Regions from separate parts of the Herbidospora sp. NBRC 101105 genome, predicted to be linked through region 1. Evidence: predicted binding sites of a transcription regulator. Region 1 holds the regulator's gene; the other holds the start of a gene.
What was found. The regulator HrcA, encoded in region 1, represses chaperone genes, less so after heat shock. The targets are predictions, from matches to a motif close to TTGGCACTCTCNNNNNGAGAGTGCCAA.

Region 1 (3,410 bases):
CATCCGCCAGCCCAGGGCGGCGATCACGCCCTCTTTCCACGGCACCCCGCGCGGCACCTCCGGCCAGGCCCGGATGCCCACGACCGCGGGCTTGACGGCCTGCCAGACGTCCACGAACGGATGGCCCGCCACCAGCACGTGAGGGCCCGCCACCTGGGCGGCGATCCGGCTCTCCTTGGAGCCCGGGACGAGATGGTCGACCAGCACGCCGAGCCGCCGGCCGGGCTCCGGCGCGAACTCGGCGACGATCTCGGGCAGGTGGTCGACGCCTTCGAGGTATTCGACGACCACGCCCTCCACCCGGAGGTCGTGGCCCCAGATCTTCTCCACGAGCGCGGCGTCGTGCACGCCCTCGACGTAGATCCTGCTCTCCTTGGCCACCCGGGCCTTCAGGCCCTCGACCGCGATGGAACCCGAGGCGCTGCGCCTCGGGCCCCGCGGCCCCGCCTGGGGACGGACGAGCGTGACCGGTTTCCCCTCCAGGAGGAAGGCGGCGGGTTCCAGGGGGAACAACCGTCGCCGCCCGAACCGGTCCTCCAGGGTGACGGCCTCCTTGTCGCAGGCCACCACCGCCCCGCAGAACCCGTCGTCGGCCCACTCGACCACGAGGTCGAGCTCGGCTGGGATCTGCGGGATCGTCCCCTTCTTGGGGCGCCGCCAGTCTCCGGAGAGCACGTCCCGCTCGTACATGCCGCGAACGTTAGTACATCCCCATCATCCGGCGGCGGGCGCGGGAGCGCCGCACAAGCACGACGACGGTGGTGAGCACGGCGATCAGGAAACCGAGCGCGGGCAGGCCGAGCAGCAGGGCGGTGCCGCCCACCAGCCCGCCGGCCGCCGCCAGCAGCTCCTTGCCGACGCCGAAGCGCACGCCCTCGCCGTCGCAGGCGGCCTGGTACTCACCGGCGGACGGGACGCCGATCGAGAACAACATCTCCCACTTGGTGCCGTCGACCGTGACGGTCTGCTCGCCGATCGCCTTGGACAGGGTGATCTTGTCGTCCGGGCTGCCCCCGGTGACCTGGCACTGCACGTCGGTCGGCTGGTCGGCGGCGGCCCAGATGGCCGGCTTCTGCGCCGGGTCGAGGTTCACCTTGACGGTCTCGCCGGAGGAGAAGGTCGTGGTGGGGGCCACGTCGGAGATGGAGGAGAAGACGCCGCCGGCGAAGGCGAAGACCCCCGCGACCGACATCACGATGAAGAGAAGCCAGGCCAGGACGATCCAGAGGATCCTCGGGCGGACAGGGCCCTGAGGGGGCGGGGCGCTGTAGTAAGGGTGGGGCTGCTGGCCGTAGTGCTGGCCATATTGAGCGGTCATAGGGGACATTGTGTGAAAGGCGACTTGCGACGTATTTGCAGTCGGCTTGTTCTCCCCGTGCCCGGCTGTGTTATCGCACCCTGGGAGCGGTGGCCGTACACTTGGCACTCGGGAACACAGAGTGCCAGGGAGGTGAGACCGTGCTTGACGACCGGAAGCTGGCGGTGCTGCGGGCGATCGTCGAAGACTACGTCTCCACCAACGAGCCCGTGGGTTCCAAGGCGCTGGCCGATCGGCACAACCTCGGAGTCTCGCCGGCCACCATCCGCAACGACATGGCGGCCCTCGAAGACGGCGGCTACATCCACCAGCCCCACACCAGCGCGGGGCGCGTCCCGACCGACAAGGGCTACCGGCTGTTCGTCGACCGGCTGTCCCAGGTCAAGCCCCTTTCGGGCGCCGAACGCCGGGCGATCGAGACGTTCCTGGCCGGCGCCGTCGACCTCGACGAGATCGTCATGCGGACGGTCCGGCTGCTCGCGCAGCTGACCCGGCACGTCGCCGTCGTCCAATACCCGTCCCTGACCCGTTCGACGGTCCGCCACGTGGAGATCGTGCCGCTGGCCGACACGCGGGTGATGCTGGTCCTGATCACCAACACCGGCCGCGTCGAGCAGCGGGTGGTCGATCTGCCCCAGGTGATCGCCGACGACCGTGTGTCCCACCTGCGCGCCGTGCTCAACACGGCGCTCGACGGCTGCGGGCTGGCCCAGGTCCCCGAGACCCTGGCCGCGCTGCCCGAACGGCTGTCCCCCGAAGACCGGCCGGTGGCCGCCACGATCCTTTCGGTGATCATGGAGACCCTGGTCGAACGGCACGAAGAGAAGATCGTGTTCGCCGGGGCCGCCAACCTCGCCGCCGCCGATTTCACCATCGGCCTGCGCGACGTGCTGGAGGCCCTGGAGGAGCAGGTCGTCCTGATGCGCCTCCTCGGCGAGACCGACGACCTGTCCGAGCTGACCGTCCGGATCGGCTCGGAGAACCCCTACACCGGTCTGCGCGGCACCTCGATCGTGGCCGCCGGATACGGCTCGGGAGACAAGGAACTGGCCCGGCTCGGAGTGCTGGGCCCGACGCGAATGGATTATCCGGTGACGATGGGTGCGGTGCGCGCGGTCGCGCGCTATGTCGGCCAGATCCTGGCGGGGTCATAAGTGGCCAAGGACTATTACGCCACCCTCGGCGTACGCCGCGACGCGAGCCAGGAAGAGATCAAGAAGGCCTACCGCCGGCTGGCACGTGAACTGCATCCCGACGTCAACCCCGACCCGGCGACGCAGGAGCGCTTCAAGGAGATCACCGCGGCCTACGAGGTGCTCTCCGACCCCCAGAAGCGCCAGATGCACGACATGGGCGGCGACCCCTTCGGCGGCGCGGGCGGCGGCGGGGCGGGCTTCGGCGCGGGCTTCCCGTTCAGCGACATCATGGACGCCTTCTTCGGCACGGCCTCCGCCTCCCGCGGCCCCCGTTCGCGGGCCCGCCGGGGCCGCAACGCGACGATCCGGGTCGAGCTCGACCTGGCCGAGTCGGGCTTCGGCACCACCCGCGAGCTCGTGGTCGACACCGCGATCCTCTGCGAGGTCTGCCAGGGCTCCGGCGCGGCGGCCGGCACCCACCCCGACACCTGTGACATGTGCCACGGCCGGGGCGAGGTCTCCCAGGTGACCCGCTCGTTCCTGGGCCAGGTCATGACGTCGCGCCCGTGTCCGCAGTGCGGCGGCTTCGGCAGCGTCATCCGCCACCCCTGCCAGGAGTGCTCCGGCGACGGCCGGGTCCGCACCCGCCGGACCATCAAGGTCCGCATCCCGGCGGGCGTCGAAGACGGCACCCACATCCAGCTCGCGGGCGAGGGCGAGGTCGGCCCCGGCGGCGGCCCGCCCGGCGACCTGTTCCTGGAGATCGTGGAGCGCCCCCACCCGACCTTCGAACGCCGCGGCGACGACCTCCACTGCACCGTCTCGATCCCCATGACGGCCGCCGCCCTGGGCACCTCCCTGACCATGGAGACCCTCGACGGCGCCGAACAGATCGACGTGCGCCCCGGCACCCAGTCGGGCCAGGTCATCCCGCTCTACGCGCGCGGCGTCCAGCG
Region 2 (3,410 bases), on a different contig from region 1:
ACATGTTGACGTACTCGCCGGTCGCGGCGTTGAGGCCCTCACCCGGGGTCAGGTTGCGGACCTTCTCCACCACGACGCCGCCCTCGAGGCCGGCGTTGACGGCGATCTGCTTCAGGGGCTCCTCGAGCGCCTTCTTCACGATCGCGGCGCCGGTCGCCTCGTCGCCCGACAGCTCCAGCTTGTCGAACGCCTTGGCCGAGGCCTGCAGCAGGGCCACGCCACCGCCGGGGACGATGCCCTCTTCGACGGCCGCCTTCGCGTTGCGGACGGCGTCTTCGATGCGGTGCTTGCGCTCCTTGAGCTCGACCTCGGTGGCCGCGCCCGCCTTGATGACGGCGACGCCGCCGGCGAGCTTGGCGAGGCGCTCCTGGAGCTTCTCGCGGTCGTAGTCGGAGTCGGTGTTGTCGATCTCGGCGCGGATCTGGTTGACCCGGCCCGCGATCGCCTCGGCGTCACCGGCGCCGTCGACGATGGTGGTCTCGTCCTTGGTGACGACGACCTTGCGGGCGCGGCCGAGCTGGTCGAGCGTGGTCGACTCGAGCTTGAGGCCGATCTCCTCGGAGATGACCTGGCCGCCGGCCAGCGTGGCGATGTCGCCCAGCATGGCCTTGCGGCGGTCGCCGAAGCCGGGGGCCTTGACGGCCACCGAGCGGAACAGACCGCGGATCTTGTTCACGACCAGGGTCGCCAGGGCCTCGCCCTCGACGTCCTCGGCGATGATCAGGAGCGGCTTGCCGGCCTGCACGACCTTGTCGAGCAGCGGCAGCAGGTCCTTGTTGGCGGAGATCTTCGAGTTGACGACGAGGATGTAGGGGTCCTCCAGGACCGCCTCCATGCGCTCGGGGTCGGTCACGAAGTAACCCGAGTTGTAGCCCTTGTCGAAGCGCATACCTTCGGTGAGCTCGAGCTCGAGCCCGAAGGCGTTGCTCTCCTCGACGGTGATGACGCCTTCCTTGCCGACCTTGTCCATCGCCTCGGCGATGAGCTCGCCGATCTCGACGTCGCCGGCGGAGATCGAGGCGGTGGAGGCGATCTGCTCCTTGGTCTCGACGTCCTTCGCGAGCTTCGAAAGCTCCTCGCTGACGCGCTCGACGGCGGCCTCGATGCCCTTCTTCAGGGACATCGGGTTGGCGCCGGCGGCGACGTTGCGCAGGCCCTCGCGCACCAGCGCCTGGGCGAGCACGGTGGCGGTGGTGGTGCCGTCACCCGCGACGTCGTCGGTCTTCTTCGCGACTTCCTTGACGAGCTCGGCCCCGATCTTCTCCCACGGGTCTTCGAGCTCGATCTCCTTGGCGATCGAGACACCGTCGTTGGTGATGGTGGGGGCGCCCCACTTCTTCTCCAGCACGACGTTGCGGCCCTTGGGGCCGAGGGTCACCTTGACGGCGTCGGCGAGCTGGTTCATGCCGCGCTCGAGACCGCGCCGGGCGTCCTCGTCAAACGCGATCATCTTGGCTGCCATAAGGCTGGACCTCCCAGTAGAGGGTGGCTTCGAAAAAGAGGGACCGAGCCGACGCCCGCGACGGCAAGGCCCGCACACCCTTGGCAGGCCCCATCGCCTCGATCCGTATTGGTTGGCACTCCCGGCCGGGGAGTGCCAACCAACTGTTTAGCACTCTACCCACGCGAGTGCAAGCCGGAGCACGAGAGGGGCAGGTCAGGCGACCTCGGGCAGCAGAAACCCGGCCCGCAGGCTGCGGGCCGGGTTCCAGGTCGCTGGGGTGGGTGGGGTTGGGGATACAGCCGAACCCTTCTCAACCGCTCACGCGGGAGTGGCCGAAAAGGTTCGCGGTCGAGGGGATCAGACGGTCCGGACAGCCTCCGCCTGCGGGCCCTTCTGTCCCTGCGTGATGTCGAACTCCACACGCTGGCCCTGCTCGAGGGCCTTGTAGCCGTCCATCATGATTGCCGAGTAATGGACGAAAACGTCCTTACCACCGTCTACCGCGATGAAGCCGTAGCCCTTGTCCGCGTTAAACCATTTGACGGTGCCCTGCGCCACTTTCCGACTCCTCTTGCTGGGCCTGGCAACGGACCCGCCCATTCCACCGCTGGTCCGTGACCTTTCGCGCCGTTCTCCCCGGCTACGTCGATCGTTCTCGACCATACACATGGCAAGGCGTGGGACAACAGAGTCAATCGGCCCCTGACTCGTTGTCGTTCGCCCAAAGCATGACGGCTTCTTTTTCGGTTAGAGATTGGTTGGTTGAGAATTGCACCATATGCCATAGCACTCATTAAGCTTCGATAACGATAGAAGTGCAGGTAAACATAGAAACACCCACGCACTGTAGGAGTACGTGGGTGCGGGAAAGGCTGCGGAAGGTCACCCTCCGGCTACGGCCGGGATCACCGAAATCTGCACGCCGTCCGGGGTTGGAGTGTCCAAACCTTCGGAGAATCGGACGTCCTCTTCCCCGACGTACACGTTGACAAAACGCCGCACCTTGCCCGATTCGTCGAGGATCCTGGCACCGATGCCGGGGTAGTCGGCGTCCAGTTTCTCGAACACCTCGCGCAGCGTCGCCCCTTCGCCGGCGACCTCGGAGGCACCTCCGGTGTAGGTCCGGAGAATCGTCGGAATCCGCACAGAAACACTCATTGTTGACTCTCCTTAACGAACCGTTAGTTCAGTTGGCGAAAGCGGTGCGGAAGGCGTCCAGAGACGGACGGATGACCGCCGTCGGGCGGGCCTCCGACTGGACGGCGTCGAGGGTCTTGAGCCCCTCGCCCGTGTTGAGGACCACCGTGGTGGCGTCGGGGTCGATCACCCCGGCCTCCGTGAGCTTGCGCAGCACGCCGACCGTCACGCCGCCCGCGGTCTCGGCGAACACGCCCTCGGTGCGGGCCAGCAGGCGGATCGCGGCGACGATCTCGGGGTCGGTGACGTCCTCCACGGCGCCGCCGGTCCGCCGGGCGATGTCGAGCACGTAGGGCCCGTCGGCGGGGTTGCCGATGGCCAGCGACTTGGCGATCGTGTCGGGCTTCACGGGGCGGACGACGTCGTGCCCGGCCTTGTAGGCGGCCGACACCGGCGAGCACCCGGCGGCCTGCGCGCCGAAGATCTTGTAGGGGGTGTCCTCGACGAGGCCGAGCGCGATGAGCTCCTTGAAGCCCTTGTCGATCTTGGTGAGCTGGGAGCCCGAGGCGATCGGGATGATGATCTGGTCGGGGATGCGCCAGCCGAGCTGCTCGGCGATCTCGTACGCCAGGGTCTTGGAGCCCTCGGCGTAGTAGGGCCGCAGGTTCACGTTGACAAAGCCCCACTTCTCGCCCAGCGGGTCGCCGATGAGCTCGGAGCAGAAGCGGTTGACCTCGTCGTAGGTGCCCTCGATGCCGACGAGCCTGCCGCCGTACACACTGGCGACGACGATCTTGGCCTCTTCGAGGTTCGACGGGATGAACACGCA

Region 2: groL (chaperonin GroEL) is a predicted target of HrcA. The motif match lies at 1,610-1,636, and genes of this name have one in related genera.

Annotation. Positions count from the first base shown of each region.
Region 1 is NZ_BSSX01000001.1:287,747-291,156, forward strand. Features, by position in the region: gene QSK34_RS01220 (DUF3097 domain-containing protein) at 1-690, opposite strand, end outside; gene QSK34_RS01225 (hypothetical protein) at 701-1,318, opposite strand; gene hrcA (heat-inducible transcriptional repressor HrcA) at 1,459-2,472, shown strand; gene dnaJ (molecular chaperone DnaJ) at 2,473-3,410, shown strand, end outside.
Region 2 is NZ_BSSX01000009.1:27,495-30,904, reverse strand. Features, by position in the region: gene groL (chaperonin GroEL) at 1-1,462, opposite strand, end outside; gene QSK34_RS32585 (cold-shock protein) at 1,802-2,002, opposite strand; gene QSK34_RS32580 (MoaD/ThiS family protein) at 2,327-2,602, opposite strand; gene thrC (threonine synthase) at 2,631-3,410, opposite strand, start outside.